2 regions of the Kitasatospora sp. NPDC092286 genome follow, and region 2 is predicted to be linked to the other one. Evidence: riboswitches for the same ligand, from Rfam matches in the RefSeq annotation. Region 2 holds a riboswitch; the other holds the start of a gene.
What was found. Region 2 has a riboswitch for glycine ahead of gcvT (glycine cleavage system aminomethyltransferase GcvT). Riboswitches for the same ligand answer to the same signal wherever they lie in the genome.
Positions count from the first base shown of each region.

Region 1: linked by a shared signal. The riboswitch ahead of gcvP (aminomethyl-transferring glycine dehydrogenase) and the one ahead of gcvT (glycine cleavage system aminomethyltransferase GcvT) in region 2 are both predicted to bind glycine.

Region 1 covers NZ_JBIVRD010000003.1:269,465-283,723, reverse strand. The annotation lists gene ACIQIB_RS05800 (DUF881 domain-containing protein) at 1-38, shown strand, start outside; gene ACIQIB_RS05795 (FHA domain-containing protein) at 253-1,134, shown strand; gene ACIQIB_RS05790 (MerR family transcriptional regulator) at 1,317-2,009, shown strand; gene ACIQIB_RS05785 (bifunctional nuclease family protein) at 2,085-2,561, shown strand; gene ACIQIB_RS05780 (MerR family transcriptional regulator) at 2,785-3,444, shown strand; gene ACIQIB_RS05775 (vancomycin high temperature exclusion protein) at 3,535-4,269, shown strand; gene ACIQIB_RS05770 (DNA polymerase IV) at 4,402-5,823, shown strand; gene ACIQIB_RS05765 (MFS transporter) at 5,966-7,447, opposite strand; gene ACIQIB_RS05760 (PRC and DUF2382 domain-containing protein) at 7,590-8,825, opposite strand; glycine riboswitch at 9,049-9,152, shown strand; gene gcvP (aminomethyl-transferring glycine dehydrogenase) at 9,391-12,291, shown strand; gene ACIQIB_RS05750 (DUF5999 family protein) at 12,371-12,562, opposite strand; gene ACIQIB_RS05745 (hypothetical protein) at 12,912-13,484, opposite strand; gene ACIQIB_RS05740 (glutamate--cysteine ligase) at 13,859-14,259, shown strand, end outside.
Region 2 covers NZ_JBIVRD010000013.1:155,422-169,680, forward strand. The annotation lists gene ACIQIB_RS16100 (YoaK family protein) at 1-320, shown strand, start outside; gene ACIQIB_RS16105 (cytosine permease) at 616-2,253, shown strand; gene ACIQIB_RS16110 (L-serine ammonia-lyase) at 2,419-3,786, opposite strand; gene glyA (serine hydroxymethyltransferase) at 3,930-5,198, opposite strand; gene gcvH (glycine cleavage system protein GcvH) at 5,334-5,714, opposite strand; gene gcvT (glycine cleavage system aminomethyltransferase GcvT) at 5,876-6,997, opposite strand; glycine riboswitch at 7,226-7,331, opposite strand; gene ACIQIB_RS16130 (enhanced serine sensitivity protein SseB) at 7,521-8,315, shown strand; gene ACIQIB_RS16135 (enhanced serine sensitivity protein SseB C-terminal domain-containing protein) at 8,464-9,405, shown strand; gene ACIQIB_RS16140 (ABC transporter permease) at 9,874-10,863, shown strand; gene ACIQIB_RS16145 (ABC transporter substrate-binding protein) at 10,920-12,701, shown strand; gene ACIQIB_RS16150 (ABC transporter permease) at 12,800-13,810, shown strand; gene ACIQIB_RS16155 (ABC transporter ATP-binding protein) at 13,807-14,259, shown strand, end outside.

The DNA of each region.
Region 1 (14,259 bases), on a different contig from region 2:
TGAAGACACCGCAGTACGCCAAGCCGGCTCCGAAGTGACGGGGCACCTGTCGAACGGTCCGTCACCCGCGGGCGGCCCCCGGTGCGGGAGGCCGCCGTCGCGTGGGCGAGACTGGTCCACACCAGCACACGCCGGAACACCACCCGTCGGAGTACCACTCCAGCCGGCCCGATCCATGACCGGGCCCGCAGCCTGTCCGAGGTTCTCACCCTGCCCCGCGGGCGGGTCTGTCACACGCAAGGGGATTCGCCCGTGAGTTTCTTCTCGAAGTTGTTCGGTCGCAACAAGGGCCGTGACGCGGCCGCCGTCGAGGCGCCCACCGCGCGTCACCGCCGCGCCGACGAAGAGCCCGCCGTGCCGGGCATGCGCTCCGCCCCAGAGGGGGCGGACTACGCCGAGCGGCCGTTGTTCCGGGACGGTACCGGCGCCCAGTACGCGGGAAATTCCGCGGGCTACGGCGCGTCGGTTGACCCCTCCGGCGCCCCGCGCATAGGTTTCCCGTCAGGACCCTCAACCTCTGGTGGAGGGTTTGCCCCGGACCCGTATGCCGGGCACAACCCGTCGGGTGTGCCGCGCCAGGAGGCTGTGAACATGGCTGGCCCCATTCCGTGCCCCAGGTGTGGCAACCAGAACCCGGCTGCGGCCCGCTTCTGTTCCAACTGCGGTATGGCGCTGCGCGGTGGCGCGCTGCCCGAGGGGGCGGCGGAGACCACGTCGACCATCTCGATCTCCGGCCTGGAGTCGTACGACCCCAACACCACCACCGGCACCGGCGCCACGCCGGCCCTGTCGGCGGAGGTGCTGTCGGCGATCGACGCGCTTCCGCCGGGCTCGGCCCTGCTGATCGTCCAGCGCGGCCCGAACTCGGGCAGCCGGTTCCTGCTGGACTCGGACATCACCACGGCCGGACGTCACCCGCAGGGTGACATCTTCCTCGACGACGTCACGGTCTCGCGGCGGCACGTGGAGTTCCGCCGCACCCCGGCCGGCTTCAGCGTCGCCGACGTGGGCAGCCTCAACGGCACCTACGTCAACCGGGAGCGGATCGACGAGGTGTCGCTGAACAACGGCGACGAGGTGCAGATCGGGAAGTACCGGCTGGTGTTCTTCGCCGGCCATAACCGGGGGTACTGACCCCAACGTTGGCAGGAGCCCGAGTGAGTGCGAACACCCCTTCATCTCTCGGGGCGGCCAACCCCGCGTCGTCCGGTTCGCAAGCGGACCAGACCGTGCGCGGGGTGGTCGCGGCCCCCAGGCGCCCGATCCACTCGGACCGGGTGGCCGGGGGTGGCCGACGGCGCGCCGGCGACGAGCTGCTGAGCATCGGAGCGGTGCTGGCCTTCCTGCGGGACGACTTCCCCGAGGTCACCATTTCCAAGATCAGGTTCCTGGAGGCGGAGGGCCTGGTCGAGCCGCAGCGCACACCCTCGGGGTATCGCAAGTTCAGTCCGGCCGACGTCGAGCGGCTGGCGTACGTGCTGCGGATGCAGCGCGACCACTATCTGCCGCTGCGGGTGATCCGCGAGCACCTGGACGCGATCGAGCGCGGCGAGAACCCGCCCGCGCTGCCCCCTGCCGACGCCAGGCCCGGGCCGATGGAGGAGGCGGACCGCGAGCTGGTGGCGGCCGCCGAGGCCTCGACCGGGGTCCGGCTCGGCCGGGCCGAGCTGCTGGCCGCCGCCGAGGCGGGCGAGGGCGAACTGGCCGAGTGGGAGTCGTACGGGCTGGTCGCACCCGGTCCGGACGGCGGCTACGACGGCGAGGCGCTGCAGGTGGCCCGGCTGGTCGCGGAGCTGGGCCGGTACGGCCTGGAACCGCGCCACCTGCGGGCCATGAAGGCCGCCGCGGACCGCGAGATCGCGCTGGTCGAGCAGGTCGTGGCGCCGCTGCGGCGGCACCGGAACCCACAGACCAGGGCCCACGCCGAGGCCACCGCCAGGGAGCTGGCCACGCTCTCCGTGCGGCTCCACGCGGCCATGGTCCAGGCCGGCCTGCGAATCCGCTCGTAGCCTGCCCCACCGCGCTGACCAGCGCCGTCGACTCTGCGCTTTCATATCCGGGTCGAGGGCCATAGGGTTGCCTGTGTGAATGAGCTCGACGTCGTGGGTGTCCGGGTGGAGATGCCTTCCAACCAGCCGATCGTGCTGCTGCGGGAGGTCGGGGGCGATCGGTACCTGCCGATCTGGATCGGCCCCGGTGAGGCGACCGCGATCGCCTTCGCCCAGCAGGGCATGACGCCTGTGCGCCCGCTGACGCACGACCTCTTCAAGGACGTCCTGGAGGCGCTCGGCCAGCAGCTCACCGAGGTGCGGATCACCGATCTGCGGGAGGGCGTGTTCTACGCCGAACTGGTCTTCGCCGGCGGGGTGGAGGTGAGCGCCCGGCCGTCCGACGCGATAGCGCTGGCACTGCGGACCGGCACGCCGATCTACGGGAGCGAGGAGGTGCTCGCGGAGGCGGGCATCGCGATCCCGGACGAGCAGGAGGACGAGGTCGAGAAGTTCCGCGAGTTCCTCGATCAGGTGTCGCCCGAGGACTTCGGCGGCAGCGGTCCGCAGTAATGCGGAGACCTGGCGGGGCGGGCGTTCGGTCATTTTGCCAAAAGGCGACTACTTACCCACACTAGGGGCACGAAAAACCACTCTCCCGAGTGACGCGGTTTATCCCGCTCGGCGTGGCGATCGTTGACGGGCCATAGGGGACTGCCTACCGTCAGGAGTGGTTGTCAGGGTGTCTCTCGCCCGCAGCCTGGGTTGCCCGCAGGACGAGTGGACGGAGGTAGGCATGATCAGCACCGGCGATGAAGCGGCCGTGGGAGGCCTGTGCGCCGTGCACATGTCGCGCACCACTCGCAGCGTGGCTGACCTGCACCGGCCGGAGCTGCCCCGGGTGGGCCGGTTCCCCGCCGTACAGCCGGGCCAGCCGGCCATCGAGCGCCTCGCGCCGACCTCCGAGCTGATCGGCTACCGGGGCCCGACGGCCTGTGCCGCGGCCGGGATCACCTACCGCCAGCTGGACTACTGGGCCCGGACGGGGCTGCTGGAGCCGAGCGTCCGGTCGGTGTATCCGGCGAGCAGCCAGCGGCTGTACAGCTTCCGCGACATCCTGCTGCTGAAGATCGTGAAGAGGCTGCTGGACGCGGGTGTCTCGCTGCAGAACATCCGGGTGGCGGTCGCCCATCTGCAGTCCCCGGAGGTCACCGGGCTGGCCGGGCTGACGCTGATGTGCGACGGCGCGACGGTGTACGAGTGCACCACGCCGCAGCAGGTGGTCGATCTGCTCAAGGGCGGTCAGGGTGTCTTCGGCATCGCGGTCGGTGCGGTCTGGCAGGAGCTGGAGCGGTCCCTCGGGCGGCTGCACGCCGAGCGTACGGACACCGGTGAGACCGTGATCGGACAGGACCCGGCGGACGAGCTGGCGCAGCGCCGCAACCGCGCGGGCTGACGCGGGAGCTGACGAGGCCGCGGGCCCGGACGGGGAACCGTCCGGGCCCGCGGCCTCGTCGTGCCTGGTGAACCGATCAAGGGAGGGCATGTGCGGTCCGGCTCCGGCATACCTGGTCTGCTGAGGCGGCGGGCGTTGCGGCTCGGCGTCCGGCTGCGGCGGCGGCGCACCCAGCGCAGGATCTTCCAACTCGCCACCATCTGCTGTTCGTTGGCCCTGGCGCCGAGCGCCTGGCTGTGGATGTCGGCGGGGGACCGGGTGGGCACGGTGGAGAGCGCGCCCACGGCACCGGTGGCGGTGGTCTTCGGCGCGGGGCTCTTCGACGGCAAGCCGTCGCCGTATCTGGCCCACCGACTGGACGCGGCGGTCGACCTGTACCGGCTGCAGAAGGTCCAGGCGATCCTGGTCACCGGTGACAACGGGCGGGACAGCTACGACGAGACCGACGCGATGCGGCAGTACCTGGTCGAGCACGGGGTGCCCCAGGTGCGGGTGGTGGGCGACTACGCGGGCTTCGAGACCTGGGACTCCTGCACCCGGGCGCACCGGATCTTCGGGGTTGACCGGGCGGTGCTGGTCAGCCAGGACTTCCACGTCCGGCGGGCGCTGGCGCTCTGCGAGGCGGCGGGCATCGACTCCTACGCGGTCGGGGTACCGGAGCTGCACGACGCCACCTGGCTGTACGGCGGGCTGCGGGAGATCCCGGGAGCGGGAAAAGCGGCGCTGAACGCCTGGCTGCGGCCGGATCCGGTGTTCCTCGGCCCTGCGGAACAGGGCATTCCGCAGGCACTGGCCGACGCGGGGTCGGTCGCGGGGCAGCGCTGACCCCGGGCGGCGTCGATCCAGCGTGGCATCGGTCCAGGTTGGCAGGCTCCCCGGCGGCTGGTGACGGCCGACGGGTGACGGGCGGCGGCCGGGTTCGTACGGACTGTCGGACCCGTGCGGCATGATCGGCGAGTGCGGTCACTGCCGAGCATCATCCACCTCGACATGGACGCCTTCTTCGCGGCGGTGGAGCAGGCGGCCAAGCCGAGCCTGCGTGGAAAGCCGGTGATCGTCGGTGGGCTGGGCGGGCGTGGCGTCGTCTCCACCGCTTCGTACGAGGCGCGGAAGTTCGGGGTGCATTCGGCGATGCCGATGGCCCAGGCGCGCCGGCTCTGCCCCAACGCGGCGTTCCTGTCCGGGCGGTTCGAGGCCTACCGGCAGGTGAGCGAGATAGTGATGGGCCTGCTGCGCGAGCTGTCGCCGCTGGTGCAGCCGCTCAGCCTGGACGAGGCGTTCGTCGACCTGGAGGCCGGCCCGTACGGACCGGCGCTGGCGGCGGCGGACCACGCGACGGGGGAGCGGCTGGTGCTCGCGCTGGCGGAGGACCTGCGCGCGGACATCCACCGGCGCACCGGGCTGACCGCCTCGGTCGGGGCGGCCGGGTCCAAACTGATGGCGAAGATCGCCTCCGAGCAGGCCAAGCCGGACGGGCTGGTGCTGATCGAGCCCGGCCAGGAGCGCGCGGTGCTCGGGCCGATGCCGGTGCGGGCCCTGCCCGGTGTCGGGCCGGCCACCGAGCAGGTGCTGCGCCGGGCCGGTCTGAACACCGTGGCCGATCTCGCGGAGGCGGGGGAGGCCGAGCTGGTGCAGTTGCTCGGCAGGGCCCACGGCGCCGGTGTGTTCCAGATGTCGACAGGGCTGGACGACCGGCCGGTGGTGGCCGACCAGGACGCCAAGTCCGTCTCGGTGGAGGACACCTTCGAGGTGGACCTGGCCGACCGGGAGCGGGTGCTGCGCGAGGTGGAGGTGCTGGCGGCGCGGTGCGTGCGCCGGTTGCGGGCGGCCGGGCGTTCGGGCCGGACGGTGGTGCTGAAGGTCCGCCGGTTCGACTTCTCCACGCTGACCCGCTCGGAGACGCTGCGCGGCCCGACGGACGACGAGACGGTGATCACCGAGACGGCCCGCCGACTGGCCGGCCAGGTGGACATCACCGGCGGGGTGCGGCTGCTCGGTGTCGGGGTCTCGCAGCTGGCCGACTACACCCAGGAGGACCTGTTCGCGCAGGCCGTCCGGGAGGAGTCTGCGGAGCGGGAGGCGGACGAGGACGAGACGACCGGTGCGGAGCCCGAGCCGGTGGCGGCCGGGGTGCGGCACTGGATGCCCGGGCAGGACGTCCGCCATGCCGGGTTCGGGCCGGGCTGGGTCCAGGGCAGTGGCGTCGGCCGGGTGACCGTCCGGTTCGAGACGCCGTGGAGCGGGCGGGGCCGGGTGCGGACCTTCGCGGTGGACGATCCGGCGTTGGAGCCGGCCCGGCCGCTGCCGCTGCGCGGGGACGAGGGGGCTCCCGACGACGGGGAGGCGGGTCGGGCCGAAGGCTCGGCAGGGGACGGCTGAACATACGAAGCGGCCCCACCCGGCGGGGGATCCGGGTGGGGCCGCGTGCCGTGCCGGGCCTCGGACGGTCGCGATGCCCTCGTCGACCGTTCGGGGTCCGGTCCCCCGCGCCCTGTCCCTGAGCGCGGGGGTGGACGCCTCGTCAGGCGTCGGTCTTCACCAGCTCGGGGCTGGAGTCGTGGTTCGCCGCGGAGCCCTGGGCCACGATGGTGGCGGGCTTGACGCTGCGGATCAGGAAGGGGACGGCGCCGGCGACCACGCAGACCGCGGCGGCGGTCCAGAACGCGTGCTTGTAGGCGTCCAGGGTGGGGAGCGAGACCGGGATCGGCAGCTTCATGGTGTCGCCGGTCAGGATGGCGGCCATCACGGCGGTGCCGATCGCGCCACCGACGGTGCGCAGCACGGCGTTCATGCCGTTGGCGATGCCGCTCTGCTCGACCGGGACGGCGCCGTTGATGTAGGCGGGCATCGCCGAGAAGGCGAGGCCGATGCCCAGACCGAAGATCGCCGAGGCGGTGTAGATGTCGGCCTCGTGGCTGTGCCGCAGGGCCAGGTAGGCCATCGCGACGGCGCCGAGGACGCCACCGAGGACCAGCGGGAGGCGGGGGCCGCGGCGGGCGATCAGCAGGGCGCCGAGCGGGGCGGCGACCATCGAGCCGAGCGCGGAGGGCAGCAGCATGATGCCGGCGTGCAGCACGGTGGCGGTGAAGCCGTAGTGGGCGAGCTTCTCAGGGGTCTGGGCGAAGTTGCTGATCACCATGAACGAGCCGTACATGCCGAAGCCGATCAGCAGGCCGGCCAGGTTGGTGAAGGCGACGGCCGGGCGGGACATCATCGTCATGTCGACCAGCGGGTGCTTGACCTTGACCTCGATGACGCCCCAGATCAGGGCGACCACGGCGGCGACGGCGAACAGGCCGAGCGTCTTGGTGGAGGTCCAGCCCCAGTGGTTGCCCTGGCTGACCGCGACCAGCAGGGCGGAGAGCCAGCCGGCCAGGGTGATCGCACCGAGCGGGTCGGCGCCGCCGTCCTTGTCGGTGACCGGGTCGGCGGGCACCCGGAAGGCGACCAGGGCGACCGCGAGCAGACCGAAGACCAGGCCCATCCAGAAGATCGACTTGTAGCTCCAGTGCTCCAGCAGCAGGCCGGTGGCGACCAGGCCGAGGCCGCTGCCGACGCCCATCGACGCGCTGATCGCCGCGACGCCGCCGGTGACCTTCTGCTTGGGCAGTTCGTCACGGACGATGCTGATGGCCAGCGGCAGCACGCCACCGCCGGCGCCCTGGAGGACGCGGGCGACGACCAGCCAGGTGAAGGAGTGGGTGGTGACCGCGAGTGCGGACCCCGCCACCAGGCCGGCCAGCGAGATCAGCAGCATCGGCTTGCGGCCGCGCAGGTCGCCGAAGCGCCCCAGCAGGGGGGTCAGCACGGCGGCGGAGAGCAGGTTGGCGGTCATCAGCCAGGTGATGCTGGAGCCCGAGACGCCGAGCTCCTTGGCCAGCGAGGGCAGGATCGGAACGACCGCGGTCTGCACCACGCTGAACGACAGCATCGCCAGGATGAGGGCCGGCAGGACCCGGGCGCTGCTTGGCTTCGTGGTGGTGGGCTGTGGTGCCTCACTCACGGTTGCTTCCTCCTGTACATGGTGAATGAACTGAAGTAACCATGCAGGGGGATACTTCAGTGTGTCAAATATCGATTGGTGAAGCTTTGGCAAAGTCGAGGACCCCGGGCCGCGGCGGCCCGGGGTCCTGCTGATGTCCGGTTCAGATGAGCGGCCGGACCGGAGCCTCGCGGGCCGGTTCGTCCACCGCACGGGCGGCTGTGGCCGGGTGCGGAGTGTGGGCCGCCGGGGGTGCGGGCGTGTGGACGGACGCCGTCGCGGGGGGCGGGGCGGGCGCGGTGGCGTCGTGCACCTCGATGTGCTCGCGCCGCAGCTCGTCGCGGATCACCTCCTCGGTGGTGTACCGCTCGACCACCAGGCGGACCCGCTCGACGGGCGCCAGGTACTTGCGGACCACCGGGCGCTCCTCGCGCAGCGTGACCTCCTCGACGGACTCGGCGATCTCCTTGTTGGTGATGAGCGCGCGCTCGGCCTCGCTGACGGGCGTCCGCTCCACCCGGACCCGCTCGCGGACCACGGGGACGCGGTGCTCCACCGCCTCGGTGATGACGTACTTGCGCAGCTTCGCGGTGCCCACGACGTGCCACTCGGTGGTGACCTCCAGCCGTTCCTCGCGGCAGGTGAGCTCCACCGGGCTGCCGGGCGCGGGCGGGGCCGGCCGTGCGGCGTCGACCGGGGCGCCGTCGACGACTGGGGCGCCGTCGACGGCCGGGGCGCCGTTGACGGCCGGGGTGTCGGGCTCCGTGGTCTGCGGCCGGGGCGCGGCGGCGGTGCCGGCTCCCGAGGCGGTCTCCCGGGCGGGTCCGGACGGCTTGCCGAGGTCGACCGCCGGGGTGGTGGCGTGCTTGGCGGGCGCGGTGTCGGCGGAGTGGAAGACGAGCGGCCCGGCGGGGGGCGCGGCGTCTGCGGAGTGGAAGGAGAGGTGCTTGGCCGGAGCCGCGGCGGTGGACGCGACGCCTGCGGCCGCGCCCGCCCCCGCCGCGTCGGCGGGCTTCTCCGCCGGGGGGACGGCGCCGAAGTCCAGGTCGGCCGGCTGGTCGGCGTCGGGCCCGGAGCGGTCGTCCGCCGGGGTGTCGAGTCCGTAGTAGCGGTAGAGCTGGAGTTCCTGGGCCGGTGAGAGGTGCTGGCCCACGCCGAAGTCCGGCGACTCCTTCACCAGGGACTTGTCGTACGGCACCCGCAGCTCGTCGCCGGAGAACTCGCTGGTGGTCAGCGGGACGAAGGCGTCCCGGCCGAAGATGCCGGTCCGGACGGCGGCCCACTCCGGCTGGCCGGTGGCGTCGTCGAGGTACACCTCGTCGACCGTGCCGATCTTGTCTCCGTTGCGGTCCACCGCCTTGTGGCCGATGAGGTCCCGGGGATCGATATCGGTTTGCACTCTTTCCTCCCGTGCAGCTGTTCCTGCGGAACGCCGTAGGCCGGCGGTTTGAGCACCCGTTCCCTCCGCCACTTCACACCAAAAGCCATGAACCAGACATACGCGAGCCGGGTGCAGCCGTCCGGGCCGGGTGCTCCGCTGTACGGGTCACGGGTGAAGTGGCCGAGTGACCTGACGTACCCGTGATCGGAGGGCTTCCCGCTGGTACCCTGGGCGCGACCGCCGAGCCCGCTCGGGAGAGTCCCCGACCGCGAAAACCGCTGGTCGAGGCGCCGAAGGAGCAACTCCTCCCCGGAATCTCTCAGGCATCCGTACCGTGTGGGATAGGTCACTCTGGAAAGCAGGGCAGGACCGCCGGCGAGGGAGCCGGCGGCCACCACCCTCACCGACGGTGCAAGCCGACGGTGCGCCCACAGCGCGCCGTGCGGGTGAAGCTCTCAGGTCCCGATGACAGAGGGGGAGGCCTGTCGGGTTCGTCCGCCCGGGCCGAGCCGCTGTCCGCAGCGATCGGAGCCGTCCGGCGTGCGGACCCCCGCCGGTCCGTGACCAGGAGGCCTCGACCACCATGAACGCCCAGCCGAACGCCGGACGCTCCACCAGCGCCGCGACCCTCACCGAGCTTGAGCAGGCCAGCCCCTTCGAGACCCGCCACATCGGCCCCGACGCCGCCGCGCAGGAGAAGATGCTGGCCCAGGTCGGCTACGGCTCGCTGGACGAGCTCGCCGCCACCGCCGTGCCCGAGGCGATCCGCTCCATCACCGGTCTGGACCTGCCCGCGGGTCGCAGCGAGGCCCAGGTGCTCGCGGAGCTGCGCGAGCTGGCCGGCCGCAACCGGGTGCTCCAGCCGATGATCGGCCTGGGCTACTACGGGACCTTCACCCCGCCGGTGATCCTCCGCAACGTCCTGGAGAACCCGGCCTGGTACACCGCCTACACGCCGTACCAGCCGGAGATCTCGCAGGGCCGCCTGGAGGCGCTGATCAACTTCCAGACCCTGGTCTCCGACCTGACCGGCCTGCCCACCTCCGGCTCCTCGCTGCTCGACGAGGGCACCGCGGCCGCCGAGGCGATGGCGCTGGCCCGCCGCGTCACCAAGGTCAAGGGCGGTGTCTTCCTGGTCGACGCCGAGACCCTGCCGCAGACCCTCGCGGTGGTCAACACCCGCGCCGTGCCGACCGGGGTCGAGGTCGTCGTCGCCGACCTCTCCGCGGGCATCCCGGCCGAGATCGTCGAGCGCGGTGTCTTCGGCGTGTTGCTCCAGTACCCGGGTGCCACCGGTGTGGTCCGCGACCTCACCCCCGTCATCGAGCAGGCCCACGGCCTCGGCGCGATCGTCGCCGTCGCCGCCGACCTGCTGGCGCTCACCCTGCTGAAGTCCCCGGGCTCGCTCGGCGCCGACATCGCCTGCGGCACCTCGCAGCGCTTCGGGGTGCCGATGGGCTTTGGCGGCCCGCACGCCGGCTACCTCTCGGTGCGCGCCGAGTACGCCCGTTCGCTGCCCGGCCGCCTGGTCGGCGTCTCCGTCGACGCCGACGGCAACCGCGCCTACCGCCTGGCGCTGCAGACCCGTGAGCAGCACATCCGCCGCGAGAAGGCGACCAGCAACATCTGCACCGCCCAGGTGCTGCTCGCCGTGATGGCCTCGATGTACGCCGTCTACCACGGCCCGGACGGCCTGGCGGACATCGCCCGGCGCACCCACCGCTACGCCGCCGCCCTCGCCGAGGGCCTGCGGGCCGGCGGCGTGGAACTGCTGCACGGCGAGTTCTTCGACACCGTCACCGCCGTCGTCCCCGGCCGCGCCGCCGCGATCGCCGAGGCCGCCCGCGAGCACGGCATCAACGTCTACCAGGACGGCGAGGACCGGATCTCGGTCTCCACCGACGAGACCACCACCCGCGAGCACCTGGCGGGCGTCTGGGCCGCGTTCGGCGTCGAGGGCGTCGAGGTCGCGGAGGGCGCCGACGCGCTGCCCGCCGCGCTGCTGCGCGAGGACGAGTACCTGACCCACCCGGTCTTCCACAGCCACCGCTCGGAGACCGCGCTGCTGCGGTACCTGCGCCGTCTGTCGGACCGGGACTACGCGCTGGACCGCGGCATGATCCCGCTGGGCTCCTGCACCATGAAGCTCAACGCGACCACCGAGATGGAGCCGGTGACCTGGCCCGAGTTCGGCCAGCTGCACCCCTTCGCGCCGATCGACCAGGCGCAGGGCTTCCTCACCCTGATCCGTCAGCTGGAGCAGCAGCTGGTCGAGGTGACCGGCTACGACGCCGTCTCCATCCAGCCGAACGCCGGCTCCCAGGGCGAGCTGGCCGGCCTGCTGGCCGTCCGCGCCTACCACCACGCCAACGGCGACACCCAGCGTGACGTCTGCCTGATCCCGTCCTCCGCGCACGGCACCAACGCGGCCTCCGCCGTGATGGCCGGCATGCGCGTGGTCGTGGTCAAGACCCTGGTCGACGGCGACGTGGACGTCGAGGACCTCAAGGTCAAGATCGAGAAGCACCGCGACAGCCTCGCCGTGCTGATGGTCACCTACCCGTCCACCCACGGCGTGTACGAGACCCAGATCACCGACATCTGCGCGGCCGTGCACGAGGCCGGCGGCCAGGTGTACGTGGACGGTGCCAACCTGAACGCCCTGGTCGGCCTCGCCAAGCCGGGCAAGTTCGGCGCGGACGTCTCGCACCTGAACCTGCACAAGACCTTCTGCATCCCGCACGGCGGCGGCGGCCCCGGCGTCGGCCCGGTCGCGGTGCGCGGGCACCTCGCGCCGTACCTGCCCAACCACCCGCTCCAGGCGGAGGCCGGCCCGGCCACCGGCGTCGGCCCGATCTCGGCCGCGCCCTGGGGCTCGGCCGCCATCCTGCCGATCTCCTGGGCGTACGTCCGGCTGATGGGCGGCGAGGGGCTCAAGCACGCCACCCAGGTCGCGGTGCTGAACGCCAACTACATCGCCAAGCGGCTGGCCCCGCACTTCCCGGTGCTCTACACCGGCCCCGGCGGCCTGGTCGCGCACGAGTGCATCATCGACCTGCGCCCGCTCACCAAGGAGACCGGCGTCTCGGTGGACGACATCGCCAAGCGCCTGATCGACTACGGGTTCCACGCGCCGACGATGTCGTTCCCGGTGGCCGGCACCCTGATGATCGAGCCGACCGAGTCCGAGGACCTGCACGAGATCGACCGGTTCTGCGACGCGATGATCGAGATCCGGGCCGAGATCGAGAAGGTCGGCTCGGGCGCGTGGGCGGCCGAGGACAACCCGCTGCGCAACGCCCCGCACACCGCAGCCGCCCTGGCCGGCGACTGGGCGCACGGCTACTCGCGGCAGGAGGCGGTCTTCCCGGCCGGCGTCAACCCGGCGGACAAGTACTGGCCGCCGGTCAGCCGGATCGACGGCGCGTACGGCGACCGCAACCTGGTCTGCTCCTGCCCGCCGCTGGACGAGTACGGCTCCTGACGTAGCCCGGACGGCACAGGCAGGGCCCCGGCGGAACGTTCCGCCGGGGCCCTGCCCCGTCCTGTGTCGCCCCGGCCGTCTACGCGGCGTGGGCGACGGCGCGGCGCGGGGCGATCACCCGGCCGTCGGGCAGCAGTTCGCCGGTGTCCTCGAAGAGCAGGACGCCGTTGCAGAGCAGGCTCCAGCCCTGCTCCGGGTGGCAGGCCACCGGTACGGCCGCCTCGCGGTCCTCGGATTCGGCCGACGGGCACTCAGGACGGTGCTGGCACATTCGCGTACCCTCGCTTCGCTCTGCGATCCACCCCGTGGTGCGGCCGACGGATGACCATCGGGAGCCGCCGCGGTAGCCGGATCCTGTCCGGCGCCGGGCCAGGTGTGGGCCGGCGCTCAAGTGGGTAGGACAGGGGGTTCTTCCACGCTGGTTCCCAGTGTCGGCATCCGGGGACGATCGCGCAGCGATTTCGTGACACGCGCCACAACCCCCGGGCAGAGATCACCCGTTCAGGTGGCGTAGCGGGTGAATCACCCCCGGACGGGCCATCGTCCGGCTGGCCCGGGAAGGCCATGCCCGATGGCCCGCCCGGGTGGGCGGGCAGGGCGGTGGGGTGCCGTGGGGGGCCTCAGGGCGAGCCGAGCAGCAGCGACCCGGCGAGCGGTGTCCGTGCCAGGGCCGCCAGCAGGTCGCCGGCCGGATAGGCGCGGTGCGCGGTGACCCCGAGCGGGGCCGGTGCCAGCGGGATCAGCAGGTCCGAGGCCGGGCCGGCGTCCGGGCTGTGCAGCCACAGCGCCGTCGCGTACTGGCCGGGGAAGGTCAGCAGTCTGGGCTGCTGCCGGGCCCGGGAGGACTGGGCGAGCTGCCAGGCCTGGCGCAGGGCCCGGACGGTGGAGTCCAGGTACGGCCCGGCGGTGAAGTGGGAGAAGGCGTGGCCCTCCACGCCCTGTACGACCTCCGCCGCGGCGGCGACCTCGGGTCCGTCCTTGATCAGGAAGCGCCAGCCCGTTCGCCGGGCGGCGCGGAGTTCGGGGCGTGGCCCGTCCAGGACGTAGACCGCGAGCGGGTGTGCGGGGAGCAGTGGGCCGGCCGGGTGGAGCAGCGCTGCGGCGGCGGGTTGGCGCAGCGCGGTCTCCGAGTCGAGCGCGGCGAGGACCGCGCGCAGGGCACTGGGCGGGGGCTGGGGGGTCTGCAGAGTCATGGCGAGGTCGCCTCTCCGTGCGAGATCGGCGTGCGAGTGCGGCATACCGGCGTGGCGCGGTGTGTCATCGGTGACGGGACCTGGCCGTGTCCGGTTGTGCATGATCGCGGTGCCGGCGCGGCTGCTGCAGTCGACGAGGGCTTCGGAGCAGTAGCAGACCGGCCGGAGCGCAGTGCAGTGCGAATTCTACTCGAACAGGTGCGCAGGGTGACCTGTTTATCACAGGCGGTGTCGCCGGGCAAGTCGGCAGATGCGCTGAAAGTCCATCAGTTTCCTTGCATTGCAAGCCATTCGAAGCTCTCGGGTATCGATCTTCCAGGCGGGCATGATGCTTGCACGGTCGGTCGGCCGGGTGGGCTCAGGAGGAGGGGACCATGGGCGAGAAGGTCGTGGCGACGCGGGCGGACCTGTCGGACCGACAGCAGTACCGCCGCAAGCTGCAGTCCTGTCTCGACGCGCTGGGGCGGATGCTGCGCGAGGAGCGCTTCGACCGCCCGCGAGCGGTGGTGGGCCTGGAGATCGAGCTCAACCTGGCCGACGAGCAGGGTCTTCCGGTGATGCGCAACGCGCAGGTGCTGAGCTCCATCGGCTCCAGTGACTTCCAGACCGAGCTGGGCCAGTTCAACATCGAGGTCAACATCACCCCGCACCGGCTCTGCGGGCACGTCTTCGAGGAACTGCGGGAGGAGATCGACACCGGGCTGCGCTACGCCGACCGGCGGGCCGCCGAGGCCGGGGCCCGGATCGTGATGGTGGGCATCCTCCCGACCCTGGA
Region 2 (14,259 bases):
GCGCGGTCGACATCGCCCTGGTCGCGCTGTCCGGAGCGGCCATGGGCCTCCAGACCGCCACCGCCCGCCGCATCGCCAGGGCCGGCATCACCACGACCTTCGTCACCGGCACGCTCACCTCCGTCGCCGAGTCCCTGTCCCACGGCTCGACCAAGGACGTCCTGCGGCGCTGCGCAGTCCTCCTGGCCCTGGTCGCGGGCGCACTCGCGGGTGCGGTCACGCTGCGCTTCGCCCCTGTCCTGGCCGCGGCGATCGCGCCAACTCTGGTGCTTGCCACGCTCGTTGTGGCTCGCCGCCGCCTGCACGGAAGGCGCGGCTGAACCAGGCGCCAACGGATTCCGTCGATTCGCACCGCCCGCGCGGACGATTCCGTCAGGACAGCGGAAATCTTTCCGCCGGACCTTGACTCCGTGTCGGGGAACGCGTAGACGTTGGGCCCCGGAGGCAGTCCTGCCGGAACGCCTCCCGGTCCTTCCGGCCAAGTCATGCCCCGCCGGACCGCCTCCCCCACGGCGGTACGCGTCCCAACTCGCGCCCCCACCGGGCCGCCTGCCCTCCTTCCGGACGCCCCGGCAGCACCCCGCGGCTCACCACCGCCCGGAGAAGGACACCCCCGTGACCACAGACAGCACCCGGACCAACGGCAAGCAGACCACCCGCAGACCCAGGCCCCTGGACGTCTCCTTCCACGACGACCCCCGTGTGGTCAAGGAGGCCGCCAACGAGGACTACTCCACCCACGTCGTCCCACTGAGCTGGCGCAGCAGCCGGCTCTCCCTGACGATGACCTGGTACGCCGTGATCAGCGGCATGTTCTACCTCGTCACCGCGGCGACGCTGGCTGTCACGGTCGGCACCGTCAACACCCTCATCGGCATCGTCCTGGCCGTCATCGTGTTCGGCGTCGTCGGCGGCGCCCTGTCGCGCTACGCCGCGCACACCGGGCTCACCGTCGCCCTGCTCTCGCAACGGCTCTTCGGCCTCGCCGGCTCCGTGCTGGCCCCGCTCATCCTCGCGGCCACAGCGCTGTACTACGCCGTGTTCGAGAGCTCCGTCATCGCCCACGCCCTGCACGCCTACACCGGGGTGCTGGATATCCGGATCTGGTACGCCGTCGCCGTCGTCACCAACTTGCCGATGGTCATCGGCGGAGTGCGCCGCTGGATGGACAAGTTCAACGGCTTCCTGCTGCCGCTGTACTGGGGCGGCCTGCTCGTCGCCGTCGTCCTGGCCGCGGTGAAGTACCCCTCCAAGGGCTGGCTGACCCACGTCCCGGACAGTGCCCCGGACCTCAGCGCGCCGGGCTGGCTCTACGCCCTGTTCGTCTACCTCGGCGTGTTCGTCTTCATGATGTACACGGTGGACTTCGCCCGCTTCGGCAAGCCCGAGGACAGCCGCTACCACAGCGTCGTCACCTTCGGCCCGGTCTTCTACCTCTTCGTGTACCTCGCCAACGGTCTCATCGGGATCTTCCTGGTGATGGCGGCCGGCACCTCCGGCGCCTTGTCGGAGACAGCCATCGGCGACACCGTCATCAACCTGATGGGGATCTCGGGCCTGGTCGTCGTCTGGGTGACCCAGTCCAGGATCAACACGGCGAACTACTACGTCGCCTCCACCAATCTGGAGGCCCTGTTCACGCGGCTGCTGCGGATCCGCGTCCCCCGGGTCGCCGCCCTGATGCTCGCCGGCGTGCTGACCTACCTGTTCATGCTCACCGATGTCCTCAGCTACCTGCTCACCGCGCTGGCCTGGCAGGGCGCGTTCGTCGTCGCCTGGGTGGGCATCGCCCTGACCCACATGTGGCTCAGCCGCCACGGCGACCGCGACGGGCTGCCGGAGTTCCGCCCCGGCCGGGTGGCCTCGTTCGGCCCCGGTGCGATCGTCTGGCTGATCGTCTCGGTGCTCGGCATCGCGGTGTACGAGGGCACCGGCACCTTCGGGACCACGTGGTCCACCCCCCTGGTCCTGGTGCTCAGCATCGTCCTGTACACCGTGGCCCACCGGCTCGGCCGACCCGTCGCCCTCGACCGGCCGGGCGACCCGCGCGACGAGGTCGAGGACATCTGGGAGACCCGCGTCCGCTGCCACACCTGCGACCACTCCTATATCGCCGTGGAGATGGACCGCGACCCCAGCACCGAGGACGGCGCCGCGATCTGCGCCGACTGCGCGGGACGCAGCGCGGCGTTCCGCCGGGCCGTACTGCTCGAAGCCCGCACGGCCCCGACCGGCCGGCCCGCAGACCGCTGAGCCCGCGCCGGGCCCGTCCCCTCACGTGCCGAAGGACACGGGGGACGGGCCCGGCGCCCGGCCGCGCCTGGAGGTGACGGCGCGTCCGTGGCCGGGGCCGGGTGTCGCGCCGCTGAGCCGGCCGGACGGGGGCCGTCCGGCCGGCTCAGCGGGGGAGTGCGGGGGTCAGCACTCGATGACGTTGACGGCGAGGCCGCCGCGGCTGGTCTCCTTGTACTTGATCTTCATGTCGGCGCCGGTCTCCTTCATGGTCTTGATCGCCTTGTCGAGGGAGACGTGGTGGCGGCCGTCGCCGCGCAGGGCCATCCGGGCGGCGGTGACGGCCTTGACGGACGCCATGCCGTTGCGCTCGATGCAGGGGATCTGGACCAGGCCGCCGACCGGGTCGCAGGTGAGGCCGAGGTTGTGCTCGATGCCGATCTCGGCGGCGTTCTCGACCTGTTCGGGGGAGCCGCCGAGGACCTCGGCGAGGCCGCCGGCGGCCATCGAGCAGGCGGAGCCGACCTCGCCCTGGCAGCCGACCTCGGCGCCGGAGATGGAGGCGTTCTCCTTGAAGAGCATGCCGATCGCGCCGGCGGCGAGGAGGAAGCGGACGATGCCCTCGTCGTCGGCGCCGGGGATGAAGTTCAGGTAGTAGTGCAGGACGGCGGGGATGATGCCGGCCGCGCCGTTGGTGGGGGCGGTGACGACGCGCCGGCCGGAGGCGTTCTCCTCGTTGACGGCCATCGCGTAGAGGGTCACCCACTCCATGGCGTTGGCCGGGCCGATGCCCTCGGCGCGCAGCGCGCGGGCGCCGGAGGCGGCGCGGCGGCGGACCTTGAGGCCACCGGGGAGGATGCCCTCGCGGGACATGCCGGCCCGGACGCACTCCTGCATGACGCGCCAGATCTCCAGCAGCCCGGCCCGGATCTCCTCCTCCGTCCGCCAGGCCTTCTCGTTCTCCAGCATCAGGCCGGAGATGGACAGACCGGTCTCGCGGGTGAGCCGGAGCAGTTCCTCGCCGGTGCGGAAGGGGTAGCGCAGGGCGGTGTCGTCGGGCTTGACCCGGTCCGCGCCGAGCGCGTCCTCGTCGACCACGAAGCCGCCGCCGACCGAGTAGTACGTCTTCTCCAGCAGCGTGGAGCCGTCGGCCGCGTACGCCCAGAGGGTCATGCCGTTGGCGTGGTACGGCAGCGAGCGGCGGCGGTGCAGGACGAGCTGGGTGTCCGGGTCGAAGTCGATCGGCTGGCTGCCGAGCAGGTTGAGGCGCTTCTCGGCCCTTATCCGCTCGACGTCCAGGTCGGCCTGGTCGACGTCCACGGTGCGCGGGGAGTTGTTCTCCAGGCCCAGCAGGACGGCCTTCGGGGTGCCGTGGCCGTGCCCGGTGGCGCCGAGCGAGCCGTACAGCTCGGCGCGGACGGCGGTGGTGCCGGCCAGCAGGCCCTCGGACTTCAGTCGGCGGGCGAACATCCGGGCGGCGCGCATGGGGCCGACGGTGTGGGAACTCGAAGGGCCGATGCCGATGGAGAAGAGGTCGAAGACGCTGATGGCCACGGGGGACGTCCTTGTCTGGTCTCGTGGAAGGACAGGCGGGCAGGTGCCGGCACGGAACGGGGCACCGCGCGCACTGTCCAGTGTGCGCGGTGCCCCTTGATCGCAGGTGGCCCGACGGGGTGAGGCCGGTCACCCGCGCCGGACTACAGGTTCGGGTAGAGCGGGTACTTCGCGGCCAGCGCGGAGACGCGGGCCTTCAGACCGGTGGCGACGGCCTCGTCGAAGGCCGGCTTCAGCGCCTCGGCGATGATGTCGGCGACCTCGCGGAAGTCCTCGGCCTGGAAGCCGCGGGTGGCGAGCGCCGGGGTGCCGATCCGCAGGCCGGAGGTGACCATCGGCGGGCGGGGGTCGTTCGGGACGGCGTTGCGGTTGACCGTGATGCCGACCTCGTGGAGGCGGTCCTCGGCCTGCTGGCCGTCGAGCGCGCTGTTGCGCAGGTCGACCAGGACCAGGTGCACATCGGTGCCGCCGGACAGGACGGACGCGCCGGCCTCGGCGACATCGGCCTGGAGCAGGCGCTCGGCCAGGATCCGGGCGCCGTCCAGGGTGCGCTGCTGGCGCTCCTTGAACTCCTCCGAGGCGGCGACCTTGAACGCGACGGCCTTGCCGGCGATCACGTGCTCCAGCGGACCGCCCTGCTGGCCGGGGAAGACCGCGGAGTTGATCTTCTTGGCGAACTCGGCCTTGGAGAGGATGACGCCGCCGCGCGGGCCGCCCAGGGTCTTGTGGGTGGTGGTGGTGACCACGTCCGCGTACGGCACCGGGTTGGGGTGCAGGCCGGCGGCGACCAGACCGGCGAAGTGCGCCATGTCGACCATCAGCAGCGCGCCGACCTCGTCGGCGATCCGGCGGAAGGCGGCGAAGTCCAGCTGGCGCGGGTAGGCGGACCAGCCGGCGATGATCAGCTTGGGCTGGTGCTCCTTGGCGAGGCGCTCGACCTCGGCCATGTCGACCTGGCCGGTCTTCTCGTCGACGTGGTACGCGGCCACGTTGTAGAGCTTGCCGGAGAAGTTGATCTTCATGCCGTGGGTCAGGTGACCGCCGTGGGCCAGGCTCAGGCCCAGGATGGTGTCGCCCGGCTGGATCAGCGCGAACATCGCGGCGGCGTTGGCCTGCGCGCCGGAGTGCGGCTGGACGTTGGCGTGCTCGGCGCCGAACAGGGCCTTGATCCGGTCGATCGCGATCTGCTCGACGACGTCCACGTGCTCACAGCCGCCGTAGTAGCGGCGGCCGGGGTAGCCCTCGGCGTACTTGTTGGTGAGCACCGAGCCCTGGGCCTCCATGACCGCCACCGGGGCGAAGTTCTCGGAGGCGATCATTTCCAGGGTGGTCTGCTGGCGGTGCAGCTCGGCGTCGACCGCGGCGGCGATCTCCGGGTCGAGAGCGTGCAGGGACTGGTTGAGAACCGTCATGGTGTGGTCTTCCCGGGGAGGAGAGAAGGACGTGCCGCGCTTGGCGCGCCCTTGGGAGGGAGGCGGCGGGCGACGGGAGGGCGGGGACGGCCGGCCGCGGGGCGGCCGCCGCGCTGCGGCCGCCCCGGCGGACGATCAGGCCTCGGGGTTGGTGAGCGCGTCGTACTCGTCGGCGCTCAGCAGCTCGTCGGTGGCCTCGACGCGGACCTTGAACAGCCAGCCGCCTTCGAAGGGCTCGCTGTTGACGAGGGCGTTGTCGTCCAGGACGGCCTGGTTGACCTCGACGATCTCGCCGGTGACCGGCGAGTACAGGTCGCTGACCGACTTGGTGGACTCGAGCTCGCCACAGGTCTCACCCGCGGTCACGGTCTCGCCGACCTCGGGCAGCTGCACATAGACGATGTCGCCCAGGGCGTCGGCCGCGTGGGCGGTGATACCGACCGTGGAGACACCGTCAGCGGCGGCCGTCAGCCACTCGTGCTCCTTGGTGTACTGCAGGTGCTGGGGGTTGCTCATGGCGTCATTCTCCAGGATGGGAAGCGGGTACGACGAAGCGGTCCGGCGGGCGGACGGCATCGACGTGGATCTACGGGGGGGAAAGCGGGCCTCGGCGGACGGGCCGGAGGCGGGCTCCGCCCCGCGCCGGGGAGCTGCCCGGCGCGGGACGGAGCGGGCCCTCAGCGGGCGCGCTTGTAGAACGGCAGCGCCACGACCTGCACCGGCTCGGGCCGGCCGCGGACGTCCACCGCGACGGTGGTGCCGGGCGCGGCGTGCGCCGCGTCCACGTAGGCGATCGCGATCGGCTTGCCCAGCGTGGGGGAGGGGGCGCCGGAGGTGATCCGGCCGATCGGCGTGCCGTCGGCGGAGACCACGGTGTAGTCGGCGCGCGGGACGCGCTTGCCCTCGGAGACCAGGCCGACCAGCACCCGCGGCGGGTGGGCCTCGGCCTCGGCGGCGGCCTTCTCCAGCGCCTTGCGGCCGATGAACGCGCCCTCGTTGGTGGTCTTGTCGAACCGGACGACCCGGCCCAGGCCGGCGTCGAACGGGGTCAGGTCGGTGGACAGCTCGTGCCCGTACAGCGGCATGCCCGCCTCCAGGCGCAGCGTGTCGCGGCAGGACAGGCCGCAGGGCACCAGGCCGCGGTCGGCGCCGGCCTCGGTCAGCGCCGTCCAGACGGGCTCGGCGTCGGCCGGGGCGCAGAAGATCTCGAAGCCGTCCTCGCCGGTGTAGCCGGTGCGGGCGAGCAGCACCTCGCGGCCGGCCACCCGGGCCGGGAGGATCGCGTAGTACTTCAGGCCGGGCAGGTCGGCGTCGGTGGTGTCGGCGAGGATCGCGGTGGACTCCGGGCCCTGGACGGCGATCAGGGAGTAGGTGTCGCGGTCGTCGGTGACGACGGCGTCGAAGCCCTTGGCGCGGGCGATCAGCTCGTCCAGCACCAGCTGGGCGTTGGAGGCGTTGGCGACGACCAGGAAGGCGTCCTCGCGCAGGCGGTAGACGATCAGGTCGTCCAGGATGCCGCCGTCCTCGGCGCAGATCATGGTGTAGCGGGCGCGCAGCACGCCCAGCGCGGAGACGAAGCCGACCAGCGCGTGGTCCAGCATCTCGCCGGCCTGCGGACCGGTGACGGTGATCTCGCCCATGTGGGAGAGGTCGAAGAGGCCGGCCCTGGTGCGGACGGCGAGGTGCTCCTCGCGCTCGCTGCCGTAGCGCAGCGGCATGTCCCAGCCGGCGAAGTCGGTCATGGTCGCGCCGAGGGCGCGGTGCAGCGCGTCGAGCGCGGTGAGGCGGAGGGACGACATGGCCTGGGACTCCTCGGTCTGGGCACTCAGGTGTGCGCACGCCGGACCGGTCCCGCTCGGGGCCGACCCTGCGCGCGGGCATGCGGCGGCTGGGTCTCCCCATCTGTCGTCGTACCTGAGAGCTTCACCGCACGCAGGCCCGCAGCTCTTTACAGCTAACAGGACAACATGGCGGCTTGCACCGTGGGTGGGCGCGTGGCAGAGCCGTGCGCCGCTTTCCAGATGTGCCTAACCCGTGCGGTAGGGGTGCCTGAGAGTTTCCGGGGAGGACTTGCTCCTTCGGCGCCGGCTGTGCCGCCTGACGGGGCACTCCGGGCTCTCCCGCGCGGGTTCGAGCGGCCTGTATGGAGTTAGGGGCCTCCGTCGGGAAAGCGCGGAGACGCGCACATCATGGCACGTCTGCGCCCCGGGCGGGAGAGGGGGCCCGGGCGGCCCGCTAGGCTGCTCGGCGTCGGCGGGCGCGCCGGCGGGCACGGCGCGGCGCACGAGCACGACACACGGACACAGGGCGGTACAGGGGCGCATGGGGTACCCGGCGGAGCAGCAGCAGGGGTGGGGCGGCCCGGAGACGGCGCCGCAGGGCGGCGGATGGCCGGCCAACGAGCTGGAGCAGGTGCTAACCGCCGCGCTCGGCGACCCGGGCGCGACCGCCCGGGTGATCGAGGTACTGGCCCGCAGCCAGGTGTGGATCCCGCTGCCGGCCGGGGCCGATCCGCAGGGCCAGTCGCTGAACCTGCCGACCGTCGAGCTGGCCGGCGACCCCTATGTGCCGGTCTTCTCCTCGCAGGAGGTGTTCCTGCGGCAGGCGCCGGGGATGGCCTTCGCGGTCGCGCCGGTCTGGGAGTTCGCCCGCGGGCTGCCGCTGGGCATCGGCATCGCGGTGAACCCGGAGGCGGCGGTCGGCATCCCGGTGCCGCCGGAGGGCGTGGCCGAGCTGCGGCGCGGGCCGCGCGAGGACCGCTGGGAGGCCCCGGACAGCCCGACCGGCGGCCGGGTGGCGCTGCGCGAGCCGGTGCCGGGCGAGGACCCGGAGGCCTTCCTGGCCGCCGCCCGGGCCGAACTCGCCGGCCTGCCCGGGGTGCTGACCGCCCGGCGGGCGCTGGCCAGCGTCGAGGGCGAGCCGACCGTGATGTTCATCGGGGTCCAGCTCGACCCGGCGGCCCCGGCCGAGCCGGCCACCGTGAACGAAGCACTGGGCCGGGCACTGGGAACCGCGCCGCTGCCCGGCGGCGTCCACCTCGTACTACTCGATCTCGTGGAGGATCCCGTGGTCGAGTGGTTGCTCAACCAGGTCCGGCCGTTCTACACACGGATGTGACGCGTTCCCTCCCCGCCCGGCGTCGGGCCGGAGGAGGGGACGAGGCAGACACGTCGGCGTGGCGGCGGTCGGTGGCGCGCCATAGGGTGCGTGCAGGCAGCCGCCGGGTCGGCGGGTGAGAGAAGAAGAGGCGCAGCGAGGTGGGCGCATGAGTGCGGGAGCGGTAGCGGGCGGTGCACCGGGGCCCTGGGGCCAGGCGCCCGCCGGGCGCCCCGGCGCGGATCCGGGTGCGCTGGAGCGAGCCCTGCGCGAGGTCGCGCCGGAGCGCTACGAGGCGTACGAGGCGCTGCTGCACGCCCTTGCCGCGGGCCAGGTCTGGATGCTGCTCTGGCACGGCACCCCCGGCAGCCCGGACGCCCAGTACGGGAACATGGAGATCAGCGGCCACGGCTACGCGCCGGCCGTCACCTCGCCCGAGCAACTGGCGGCGTCCGGCTGGGCCCGGGCGCACGAGGTGATCTCCGGCCGGGAGATCGCCGCCTCGCTGTACCGCACCCGCTGGGGCCTCTGGCTGAATCCGCACGCCCCCGGCGGCGGTGTCGGGGTGCCCTGGGCGGACCTCCGGCGGATCGCGGCGGGGCTGGACCGGCTGCCGGCCGGGCCGCTGAAGCTGAGCGAACCGCAGGTGCCGGCCCAGCAGTTCTTCGCGCTGCTGGAGCGGCAGGCGGGCGAGGTGCGGGCGGTCAGGGCGCTGTGCCGGGCCTGGGTGCAGCCCGCCGTCGGCGAGCCGTACCTGGCCATCGGCCTTGATCTTTACGAGAGTTCGCCACCGACCGTGGAGGCCGTCCGGGCCCTGATGCAGCGGGCGATCGCGGTGGCCCCGGAGGGCCTGGCCGTCTCCACGGTGGCGATGGGGGACGAGTACGACCCGGTGGCGCTCTGGATGCGGGCCAACGCGCGGCCGTTCTTCGACCGTGAGCCGGCCGGCCACGGGCGGCCGGCGACCGCGCCCTACCCGCCGGTGCCGCCACCGCCGTACACCTCGCAGACGGGGCCGGCGTACGGCGGTTACGGCACCCAGCCGCCCGGCCCTGGCTGGCCGGGGCAGCCGCCGCAGCAGCAGCCGTGGCCCGGCTATCCGGGGCGCTGACCGGGCGCGCCGGAGCCCCGCACCGTCGAAAACCAGTACGAGAAGCCGACTTGACGTGACGTCAGGTCGGCTTCCTGGTTTTTCCGGACGATTTTCCGGCCGGTGCCGTCACACATCTTGACATGCCTGTAACAGCTGTGTGAAGAGGGATATGCCGAGAATCCGGAGGTGCATGCGCACAGATCACAGTTGGGCATCTGTCGGTGGTCAGGGCTGGCGCAAGCCAGTTCAGATGGCAGAGAGTTCTGCGCAACGCACCGCGTGTACTTGGAGCCCCACAAAGGTGAACGCGCGCCGCGAACCGCTCGAACCGCGCGATGCCCATCCCGCGTGGCAGCAGCACCGAGTACCTCGTACCGCCGTGCACCACCCGAACCCTGCACCTCCGCACGTCCGCACCAGCCGTAGCGCCGAACCGGCGACCGGCACCCGTGGGCCGGCCACCGTCGGCGAGGGGACCAACTGACCATGACCGCACCCATCAAGACCGCCGGGAGCGAACCGGGGGCAGCCGCCGCCGCGAGCCCGGCCAAGAAGATCGAAGGCCGCTCGCTCGGCCGGATCGCCTGGACCCGCTTCAAGCGGGACAAGGCCGCCGTCGCCGGCGGTGTCGTGGTGATCCTGCTGATCCTGCTCGCCCTGCTGGCCAAGCCGATCGAGTCCGTCTTCGGACTGGACCCCGACGCCCTCAACCAGGACCTGCTGGACGCCAACCTCGGCGGCCTGCCGCTGGGCGACTGGGGCGGGATGAGCTGGGACCACCCGCTCGGGGTCGACCCGCTGCAGGGCCGTGACCTGCTCACCCGGGTCATCGAGGGCTCCTGGGTCTCCCTGCTCGTCGCCTTCGGGGCGACCCTGCTGTCCAACACCATCGGCGTGGTGCTCGGCGTGATGGCCGGCTACTACGGCGGCTGGGTGGACACCCTGATCAGCCGGGTGATGGACGTCTTCCTCGCCTTCCCGCTGCTGCTCTTCGCCATCGCGATCTCCGCCTCGCTCCAGGGCGGCGCCTTCGGCCTGCACGGGCTCCCGCTGCACATCGCCGTGCTGATCTTCGTGATCGGCTTCTTCAACTGGCCCTACATGGGCCGGATCGTGCGCGGCCAGACCCTCTCGCTGCGCGAACGGGAGTTCGTGTTCGCCGCCCGCAGTCTGGGCGCCCGGGGCCCGTTCATCCTGTTCAGGGAGCTGCTGCCCAACCTGGTCGGTCCGATCCTGGTCTACTCGACGCTGCTGATCCCGACCAACATCCTCTTCGAGGCGGGCCTCAGCTTCCTCGGCGTCGGCATCCAGGCCCCGCAGGCCTCCTGGGGCGGCATGCTCAACGACGCGATCAAGTACTACCAGGTGGACCCGCAGTACATGGTGGTCCCCGGTATGGCGATCTTCCTCACCGTGCTCGCCTTCAACCTGCTCGGCGACGGGCTGCGTGACGCCCTCGATCCCAAGAGCAACTGACTTCTCCTCAGGACCCTTCGATCCGCCACCACTTCCTCAAGGGGTTGATCCCACCCATGCGTAGGTCCCGTACCGTCGCGCTCACCGCCGCGGCCGCTGCCACGGTCCTGATCGTCACCGGCTGCTCGTCCGGCTCGTCCAAGAGCGACAGTTCCTCCTCCGCCCCCTCCTCCGCCGGTGTCGGCGACGGCGGTGCCTCCGGCGCGGCCACCAAGGGCATCGTCAACGCCTCGGACAAGAAGGGCGGCACCGTCACCTACGAGATGCGCGGTACGCCGGACTCCTTCGACCCGGGCAACACGTACTACGCGTACATCTACAACTTCTCGCGCCTGTACGGGCGTCCGCTGACCACCTTCGCGCCGGGCCCCGGCGACGAGGGCAACAAGCTGGTCCCGGACCTGGCCGAGTCCATGGGCACGCCCAGCGCGGACGGCCTGACCTGGACGTACAAGCTGCGGGCCGGCCTGAAGTACGAGGACGGCACCCCGATCAGCTCCAAGGACGTCAAGTACGCGGTGGAGCGCTCCAACTTCGCGGCGGAGGTGAACTCCAACGGCCCGACGTACTTCAAGGAGCTGCTGGTCGACAACCCGACGCCGTACGAGGGCCCGTACAAGGACAAGACCGGCGGGCTGAACTCGATCGAGACGCCGGACGACACCACCATCGTCTTCCACCTGAAGCACGCCTTCGCCGACTTCGACTACCTGGTCAGCGCCCCGCAGACGGTGCCGGTCCCGCAGGCCAAGGACACCGGCGCGGACTACGTGAAGCACGTGGTGGCCTCGGGCACCTACAAGTTCGAGTCCTACGAGGACGGCAAGCAGCTCACCCTGGTGCCCAACACCAACTGGGACCCGAGCACCGACCCGATCCGCAAGCAGCTCGCGGACAAGATCGTGGTCAGGATGAACATCGAGCAGTCCACCATCGACAAGGACCTGCTGGCCGGCAACGCCCAGGTGGACCTCGTCGGCGCCGGTGTCGACCCGCAGACCCAGGCGCAGATCCTGCGCGACCAGAAGCTCAAGGCCAGCACCGACAACGCCTTCGGCGGCCGCCTGGTCTACACCGCGATCAACACCAAGGTCGCGCCGTTCGACAACATCGAGTGCCGCAAGGCCGTCCAGTACGCGATCGACAAGGTCTCGGTGCAGACCGCCATGGGCGGCCCGATCCGCGGCTCGATCGCCAGCACCGTGCTCCCGCCGGACATCCCGGGCCACCAGGACTTCAACGTCTGGGAGACCAAGGACAACAAGGGCGACGAGGGCAAGGCCAAGGCGGCCCTCAAGGCCTGCGGCAAGCCGGACGGCTTCAGCACCGTGCTCACCGCCCGCACCGAGCGCGCCCCCGAGGTCGCCGCGGCCACCTCGATCCAGGCCGCGCTGAAGAAGGTCGGCATCAACGCCGAGATCCAGCAGTACCCGCAGGGCAAGTACTTCACCGACCACGCCGGTGTCCCGCAGTTCACCCAGGACAAGAACATCGGCCTGATGATGATGCAGTGGGGTGCCGACTGGCCGACCGGCTACGGCTTCCTGCAGCAGATCGTCGACGGCCGCTCGATCAAGGCCTCCGGCAACAGCAACCTGGCCCAGGAGAACAACGCCGACGTCAACAAGCTGCTGGACGAGGCCGCCGTCAACACCGACAAGGCGGCCCGCGAGAAGATCTACGGGGCGATCGACAAGAAGGTCATGGAGGACGCGGTCTACGTGCCGCTGACCTACTTCAAGGTCTTCCTGTACCGCCCGGACAGCGCCACCAACGTGGTGTCCACCTCGGCCTTCTCGGGTGAGTACGACTACCTGAACATCGGCACCAACAAGTAAGAGCCTGGCTCCACATCCCTGAAGGCAGGTGAAGGCAGCGGCGCCCGCCGCCGTCCGGAGGATCCCGGACGGCGGCGGGCCGCCGGAGCCGCCCAACTGTGTTTGCCTACATCATCCGCAGGACGCTCGCGGCCCTGGTGCTGCTGCTGGTGGTCAGCGCGGTCACCTTCGCGATCTTCTTCCTGCTCCCGCGCCTGGCCGGCGAGACGACCGACCAGCTGGCCGCGCAGTACATCGGGAAGAACCCGTCACCCGAGGCGATCGCGGCGATCAAGAAGAACCTCGGGTTCGACCAGCCGCTCTACACCCAGTACTGGCACTTCCTGAAGGCACTGGTCAGCGGCGCCGAGTACAAGTTCGGCCCGGACCCGGTCACCTGCCACGTGCCGTGCTTCGGCTACTCGTTCAAGAACCACCTGGAGGTCTGGCCCGAGCTGACCAAGCGCATCCCGATCACCCTCTCGCTGGCCAGCGGTGCCGCGGTGGTCTGGCTGGTCTCCGGTGTCGCCACCGGCGTGGTCTCCGCCCTCAAGCCGAAGTCGATCTTCGACCGGCTCTCCATGGGCGTCGCGCTGGCCGGCGTCTCGCTGCCGGTCTTCTTCACCGGCGCGCTGCTGCTCACGCTCTTCAGCTACGAGTGGCCGATCCTGGACAACCCGCACTACGTCAACTTCACCGACGACCCGCTGATGTGGGCCCGCAACCTGATCCTCCCGTGGATCTCGCTGGCCTTCCTCTACTCCGCGCTCTACGCCCGGCTCACCCGCGCCGGAATGCTGGAGACGATGAGCGAGGACTACATCCGCACCGCCCGGGCCAAGGGCCTGGCCGAGCGCAAGGTGGTCGTCCGGCACGGGCTGCGCTCCGCGCTCACCCCCGTCGTCACCATCTTCGGCATGGACCTCGGCCTGCTGCTCGGCGGTGCGCTGATCACCGAACAGGTCTTCTCGCTCCAGGGCGTCGGCCAGTTCGCGGTCTCCGCGATCACCGACAACGACCTGCCGAAGATCCTCGGCGTCACGCTGCTCGCCGCCTTCTTCATCGTGCTCTGCAACCTCGTGGTTGACCTCCTGTACGCCGCTGTCGACCCCCGGGTGAGGCTGTCGTGACCGACCTCCAGAAGACCGCTGCCCCGGCGGGGGAGGGCGCGGCGCGGGACGCCTTCCTCTCCGTGCGCGACCTGCGGATCCACTTCGACACCGACGACGGCCTGGTCCGCTCGGTCGACGGGGTCAGCTTCGACCTCCAGAAGGGCCGGACCCTCGGCATCGTCGGCGAGTCCGGCTCCGGCAAGTCCGTCACCTCGCTCGGCATCATGGGCCTGCACCGCACCAAGCGGGCCAGGATCGGCGGCGAGATCTGGCTGGACGGCGAGGAGCTGATCGCGGCCGGACCGGACCGGGTCCGCCAGCTGCGCGGCCGCCAGATGGCGATGATCTTCCAGGACCCGCTCACCGCGATGCACCCCTACTACACCGTCGGGGCGCAGATCGTCGAGGCCTACCGGGTGCACCACCCGCAGGCGACCAAGAAGCAGGCCCGCGCCCGCGCCGTCGAG